Regions from separate parts of the Streptomyces sp. NPDC101118 genome, predicted to be linked through region 1. Evidence: riboswitches for the same ligand, from Rfam matches in the RefSeq annotation. Region 1 holds a riboswitch; the other holds the start of a gene.
What was found. Region 1 has a riboswitch for cobalamin ahead of ACIQUQ_RS10370 (CbtB-domain containing protein). Riboswitches for the same ligand answer to the same signal wherever they lie in the genome.
Positions count from the first base shown of each region.

Region 2: it holds a riboswitch for cobalamin, as region 1 does, so the genes downstream of both, ACIQUQ_RS08670 (cobalamin biosynthesis protein) here and ACIQUQ_RS10370 (CbtB-domain containing protein) in region 1, are expected to answer to the same signal.

Region 1 covers NZ_JBIVZG010000004.1:331,285-334,911, reverse strand. Annotated here, with positions in the region: gene ACIQUQ_RS10380 (hypothetical protein) at 1-16, opposite strand, end outside; gene ACIQUQ_RS10375 (CbtA family protein) at 204-989, opposite strand; gene ACIQUQ_RS10370 (CbtB-domain containing protein) at 1,011-1,229, opposite strand; cobalamin riboswitch at 1,264-1,407, opposite strand; gene ACIQUQ_RS10365 (histidine phosphatase family protein) at 1,412-1,837, shown strand; gene ACIQUQ_RS10360 (HAMP domain-containing protein) at 1,844-3,627, opposite strand, start outside.
Region 2 covers NZ_JBIVZG010000003.1:613,334-616,960, reverse strand. Annotated here, with positions in the region: gene ACIQUQ_RS08680 (anion permease) at 187-1,443, shown strand; gene ACIQUQ_RS08675 (hypothetical protein) at 1,463-1,684, shown strand; cobalamin riboswitch at 1,814-1,959, shown strand; gene ACIQUQ_RS08670 (cobalamin biosynthesis protein) at 1,995-2,963, shown strand; gene ACIQUQ_RS08665 (cobyric acid synthase) at 2,960-3,627, shown strand, end outside.

The sequences.
Region 1 (3,627 bases):
CGTGCAGGAAGGGCACGAGCCCCAGCAATAACGCGTTCAGCCAGAACGGCGCGGAGCCCGTCCAGCCGTACCAGTACCAGACCCGCTGTCGCGTGACAGGTTCGTTCACGGCGCCGCCCCCCGGATAACTCGCCCTTGTGACAGGGCCGTTGTACCCGAAGGGGCAGCGTGTGAAGTAGTCCTGAGAAGGCAGAAACAGCTCCTCAGGCGGCAGTTGCGGCGGAATTGCCGGCGGTGTTCCCCGCCGGCGCGGCCGGCGCGGGCTCCAGCACCCGCTCCGCGAGGATGCCGAAGGCCACGCCGAAGGCGGCCCACAGCGTGGCCTGGATCGCCAGGGAGGCGAGCCTGAACTGCCAGATCAGGGTGGCCGGGAAGTCCGCCGGCACCTCGTTCACGGCGGGCAGGAACGCGTACGCCAGGGTGATCACGGCGACGAAGAACACGCCCGCGGCGACGGAGGCGTTCCAGTTGCCGAGCCTGGGCGCCAGCCGGCGTCCCAGGATCACCGCACCCGCCGACAGCAGCACGCTCAGCGCGATCATCAGCAGGTAGAGCACGGTGCGCTTCCCGGCGGTGTCGGGGTCGCCGACGGCCGGGGGGTTGGCGGGGTACTTGAAGAACGGCACGAGCGTCACGGCCACGAAGGCCCCGGCCGTCACCAGTGCGGCCGTCGCCCGCGCCCCGAACCGCCCGATGCGGCCCAGGACGAAGCAGAAGACAAGCGCCGCGATGCCGCCCAGCGCGACGCCGTAGAGCACGACGCCGGTGGCCAGACCGGCCGTGGACTGCAGGGCGCGGCTGACGACCTCCTCGGCGTGCTCGTGGGCGTGGCCGGCGGCCGCCGCGTGGGCGCCCGCCTCCTCGATGGCGATGGCCGCGTCGACCTTCGACTCACCGAGGAAGTACGAGACCAGCATCGCGAGCACGCCCGCGACCAGCCCCGCCAGCATTCCGCGGACCAGCAGGGCCCGTACGGAGACAGAGTTCACGATCGGTTCCTCGCCGTTGGATCAGTGGCAGGGGAAGCCGAGGAGGTGGCGGCCGTCGTGCAGCCACTCGTGGATGGTCTCGCCCTGCATGACGGAGGTGGCGCCCTGCTCGGCACCGACGAAGTAGAGCAGGACCAGCATCACGACGCCGAAGAACACGGCCCAAGGAGCCAGCGTCTTCAGGGAGATGGGGGCGATGGGGGCGACTTCGGTCGTCGCGGGCACGGCGGTCTGAGCCATGGCAGTACCTCCAGAGGGAACACGCGTCCCGGTCAGTGGTGCACTCAACGACGGCTACGGGTCTGACTCACCCCGCCCGTGGGAGGGGATTCACAGTGGCGCGACCGTGCCGGATTCTCACCGGTGCTTCCGTCATACCGTCGTCATGTCGTCCGAGACCGTACCGCGTTTATGCTCCGCTTATGAACCCCCCATCGGTACGAGTTCGCCTGGTCACCCCGCTCCTGGACGGCGACGCGGGGCGGGGGCGGTTCGGCGCCGGAGGCCCGTTCGGCCTTCGTACGGGGGTCTGGGCCGGCCGCACGCTGGACGAGGTGGCCGCCGAGGACCCGGCCGCCGTGCACCGCTGGCTCACCGACCCTGCGTACGCGCCCCCCGGCGGCGAATCGGTCGAGGAGCTGGTCGCCCGTGCCGGGGACTGGCTGGCCGGACTTGCTCCGGGCCCGCACCGCGTGGAGGCCGAGCAGGCCTTCGTCCGCGCGGCCGTCGTGCACGCCCTGGGCCTGCCGCCGGCGGTCTTCTGGCGGCTGGACGCCCGCCCCGGCACGACGACGGAACTCAGCGGCCGCGCGGGCCGCTGGAACCTCAGGCTCGGCTCGGCGGTGTAGGGCCCCTCAGTCCACCGCCAGCCAGGTCCGCACGGCGGCCAGCAGCCGCTCCGGGTCGACCGGCTTGGTGACGTAGTCGGTGGCCCCGGCGGCCAGGGCCTCGGTCCGGTCGTCCGGCATGGCCTTGGCCGTGACCACCACGACCGGCACCGTGGCGAACTCGGGCATCGCGCGGATGGCGCGGGTGGCGGCGTACCCGTCGAGCCCGGCCATCATCAGGTCCATCACGACGAGTTCCACCTCCCGGTGGGCGATCAGCAGCTCGATGCCGGCCTCGCCGTTGCCCGAGCTGAGCACCTCCATCCCGGCACCGCGCAGGATCTCGGTGAGCGCGAAGACGTTGCGGGGGTCGTCGTCGATGACCAGCACGGTGCGTCCCGCCAGGGTCGCCGTGCCGGTCTCCTCGCCCAGCTCCTCGGCCGCCGTCCCGGACTCGTCGGGAGCCCGCTCCGCGGCGTCCCGGCCGATGCGCACCGGCAGGTACAGGGCGAACCTGCTGCCCTCGCCCTCGGTGCTCCGCACGGTGATCACGCCGCCGAGCAGCACCGCCACCTCGCGGCTGATGGTGAGGCCCAGGCCGGTGCCGCCGTAGTGCCGGGCGATGGTGCCGTCGCCCTGCTGGAAGGCGCCGAAGACGGAGTCGAGCCGGTCCTGGGGGATGCCGATCCCGGTGTCGGTGACCGTGAACGCGAGCAGGGGGCCCGCGCCGCGCAGCTCCGTCGGGACCAGGTCGGGGTCCGGGACCTCGACGCCGAGTTCGACGCCGCCGGTCTCGGTGAACTTGAGGGCGTTGGAGACCAGGTTGCGCAGCACCTGGCGGACCCGGGACTCGTCCGTGACCAGTTCGTCGGCGACGTCGGTCGCGGCCGAGACGCGGAAGTCGAGGCCGCGTTCGTCGGCCACCGGGCGGAAGGTGGCGTCCACGTAGTCGAGCAGGCGGCGCAGCGAGACCGGCTCGGGGTGCACGTCCATCTTGCCGGCCTCGACCTTCGACAGGTCCAGGATGTCGTTGATCAGCTGGAGCAGGTCGGAGCCGGCGGAGTGGATCACCGTGGCGTAGTCGACCTGCTTCTCCGTGAGGTTGCCGTCGGGGTTCTGGGCGAGCAACTGGGCCAGGATCAGCAGGCTGTTGAGCGGGGTGCGCAGTTCGTGGCTCATGTTGGCCAGGAACTCCGACTTGTACATCGAGGTGCGGGACAGCTGCTGGGCGCGTTCCTCCAGCTCCTGGCGGGCCTGCTCGATCTCCAGGTTCTTGCGCTCGATGTCGCGGTTGCGGTCGGCCAGCAGGGCCGCCTTCTCCTTCAGTTCGGCGTTGCTGCGCTGGAGTTCGCCCTGCCGGACCTGGAGTTCCTGGGACCGGGCGCGCAGTTCGACGGTGAGGCGCTGGGAGCGGTCGAGGAGCTCGTCGGTGCGCGCGTTGGCGATCAGGGAGCCGACGTTGACCGCGGCCAGCTCGGCGAACTGCTCCAGGAAGTCCCGGTGCACGGGGCTCCAGGGCCGCAGCGCGGCCAGTTCCAGCGCGCCCAGCACCTGGTCCTCGGCCACGATGGGCAGCACGATGAGGGTGGTCGGGTCGATGGCCCCGGTGCCGGAGGCGACCGTGGCGTAACCGGGCGGTACGTCGTCCACGACGAGCGGTCTGCGGTCGAGCGCGGCCTGTCCGACCAGCGACTGGCCCGGCAGGAAGCGCCGGGGGCCGTCGGCCGGGTCGTCGGGCAGGCCGTACGAGGCGATGGCGACCAGTTCGGTGCCCGCGGAGCCCGGCTGGGCGAGGAAGAAGCTGCCGTACT
Region 2 (3,627 bases), on a different contig from region 1:
TCACGGGAGGGGGCTGTTCACCTCGCCCTGACGTGCATATTTCCGGACATCACCCGGACAATCGGCACAAAATGTCCCGTGGGGCGCCGATCCGGTACACCACTCCGCCCGCCCCAGTTCATCTTCCGTTCACTCAGGTTGCCTACGTTCAACGAAGCCACTGACCTCAAACAGAAGCCTGGGTAAATGGAGCACATAACGCTTCTCCTCGGGATCGTGATCGTTACCGCTCTCGTCTTCGACTTCACGAACGGTTTCCACGACACCGCCAACGCGATGGCCACCACCATCTCGACTGGCGCTCTCAAGCCCAAGACGGCGGTGGCCATGTCCGCCGTGCTCAACCTCGTCGGCGCGTTCATGTCCGTGGAGGTCGCCAAGACGATCTCCAAGGGCCTGGTCAACGAGGAGGGCATCCAGCCTGAAGTGATCTTCGCCGCCCTGGTCGGCGCGATCCTCTGGAACCTGCTGACCTGGCTGGTCGGACTGCCGTCCAGCTCCTCCCACGCCCTGATGGGTGGTCTGATCGGTGCCGCGGTCGCCTCCGCGGGCATCGGCGCCGTCAACGGCGGCGTCGTCGTCACCAAGGTCCTCATCCCCGCCGTCGCCGCCCCGATCGTGGCCGGCGTGGCCGCGATGCTGGCCACCAAGGTCACGTACAAGCTGGGCAACAAGGTCGGCGAGAAGACCTCCGCCAAGGGCTACCGCGCCGGGCAGATCGCCTCCGCGGGCCTGGTCTCCCTGGCGCACGGCACCAACGACGCGCAGAAGACGATGGGCATCATCACCCTGGCCCTGATCGCCGGCGGCGCCATCGCGCCCGACGCGAACCCGCCGGTCTGGGTCATCGTCTCCGCCGGTATGGCCATCGCCCTCGGCACCTACCTCGGCGGCTGGCGCATCATCCGCACCATGGGCAAGGGCCTGACCGACCTCCAGCCGCAGCAGGGCTTCGCCGCCCAGACCTCGGCCGCGAGCGTCATCCTGGCCTCCTCCAACCTGGGCTTCTCCCTCTCCACCACCCACTCGTGCTCCGGCGCGGTCATGGGTGCCGGCCTCGGCCGCAAGGGCGGCGTGGTCCGCTGGTCCACCGCCACCCGCATGTTCGTCGCGTGGGGCCTGACCCTGCCGGCCGCCGCGCTGGTCAGCGCCGGCGCCGAGCTGGTCACCCGCCAGGGCGACTGGGGCGTCGCCGCCGTCGCGGTCTTCCTCGTCGGCTCCTGCCTCGCCATCTGGCTGATCTCGCGCCGCCAGGTCGTCGACCACAACAACGTCAACGACGTGGACGCCGAGGAGCCCGGTGTGGTCACCACCGCCATCGCGGCCGTGACCCCGCCGCCGGCCGGCACCACCGCCGCCGTCGCGGACGAGGACCTCAAGGCCACCATCCCGGCCCCCTCCCAGCACCCCGAGTCCCCGGCGGCCCCGGCCGCCGCGGTCTGACCACAGAGGATCAAGCGGTATGGACATCGACTGGGCAGCCCTCGGCTCCGTCTTCGGCGTGAGCCTGTCGGCCACCGTGCTCCTGGTGACGCTCTTCACCCTCGGCATCGTCGGCCTCTCGAAGCACGAGGCGGCCACCGAGCGGGGCGGCAGCGCCACCCTGGCCCGCACGGGCGCGTACGCCTCCTTCGCGCTCTGCGCGGCGGCCGTGGCGTACGGCATCTACCTGATCGTCAGCTGACCTGACGGCCCGAACTCCCCCGCGGGACACCCGCGGGGGAGTTCTTTTGCGTGTCCCGCCGCGTTGTCCCCGTCGTGGCCCGCACTCCCCCGGGCGTTCCCTTAAGGGCAGGTCAACGGCAAGTTGACGGGCTGTCGCGGTGCGTGGTGGACTGCCCGAGCCATCACGGCGGCAGGAGAGGAAGTCCGGTGCGAATCCGGCGCGGTCCCGCCACTGTCACCGGGGAGCACACCAGCCCCGGGAGCCAGGAACTCTCACCGCCGGTTTACGTCGAACCAGGGCGCGGACCCTGAGTGAGGACATACCTGCCATGCGTGCCGACCGCGTGTTCGCGTACGGCGCGGCGGCGGGCCTGATCGGCGACCGGATCCTCGGTGATCCGCGCCGCGGGCACCCCGTCGCCGCCTTCGGACGCGCCGCCGCCGCCGTGGAACGCGCCCTCTGGCGCGACCACCGGGGCCGCGGCGCACTCCACACACTCCTCTGCGCCGGTGGTGCGGCGGCCCTGGGCGCGCTCGGCGCCCGCGCCGTGCGCTCCAGGCCCGCCCCGCTCCGTATCGCGCTGACCGCCACCGCCACCTGGGCCGTGGTCGGCGGCACCTCGCTGGCCCGTGAGGCGCGGGCCATCGGCGGGGCGCTCGCCGCCGGCGATGCCGACGTGGCCCGCGAACGCCTGCCCCACCTGTGCGGGCGCGACCCGCACTCCCTGGACGAGCAGCAGATCGCGCGGGCGGTCGTGGAGTCGGTCGCCGAGAACACCTCGGACGCCGTGGTCGGGGCCCTGGTCTGGGGCGCGGTCGCGGGCGTCCCGGGACTGGCCGCATTCCGCGCCGTGAACACGCTGGACGCCATGGTGGGCCACAAGTCGCCCCGTTACCTCCGCTACGGCTGGGCCTCGGCCCGGCTGGACGACCTCGCGGGCTGGCCGGGAGCGCGGCTCACGGCCGCCGCGGCGGTGCTGGCGGGCCCGGATCGTCGGGGGGCGGTCCGGGCCTGGCAGCAGGACGCGGCCAAGCACCCCAGCCCCAACGCCGGACCGGTCGAGTCCGCCTTCGCGGGGGCGCTCGGCGTACGGATGGGCGGCACCCTCGCGTACGGCGGACGCGTCGAGCACCGGCCGGTGCTCAACGGCGCGGCCGGCCGCCCGGTCGCCGTGCCGGACATCGAACGGGCGGTACGGCTCTCCCGGCGGGTCACGTGGCTGGCGCTGGGCGCCTGCGTGGCCGGCCGGACCCTCGCGGCGCGCATCGCGCGCACCCACAAGGAAGGCAGGGCATGAGCGGCTCCTCGGCACGGCTCGGCGGCGGTCTGCTGGTCGCCGGCACCACCTCGGACGCGGGGAAGAGCGTCGTCACCGCCGGCATCTGCCGCTGGCTCGCCCGGCAGGGCGTGAAGGTCGCGCCCTTCAAGGCGCAGAACATGTCCCTCAACTCCTTCGTCACGCGCGAGGGCGCCGAGATCGGCCGCGCCCAGGCCATGCAGGCCCAGGCGGCCCGGGTGGAGCCGACCGCGCTGATGAACCCGGTGCTCCTCAAGCCCGGCAGCGACCGCTCCAGCCAGGTGGTGCTGCTGGGCCGGCCGGTGGGCGAGATGAGCGCCCGCGGCTACCACGGCGGCCGTCAGGAGCAGTTGCTCGGTGTGGTGACGGACTGCCTGGAGCAGCTGCGGGGCACGTATGACGCCGTGATCTGCGAGGGGGCCGGCAGCCCGGCCGAGATCAACCTGCGGCGCACCGACATCGTGAACATGGGCATCGCCCGGGCGGCCCGGTTCCCGGTGGTCGTGGTCGGCGACATCGACCGGGGCGGGGTGTTCGCGTCCTTCTTCGGCACCACCGCCCTGCTCAGCGCCGAGGACCAGGAGCTGGTGGCCGGCTACCTGGTCAACAAGTTCCGGGGCGACGTCTCGCTGCTGGAGCCCGGCCTGGAGATGCTGCGCGGGCT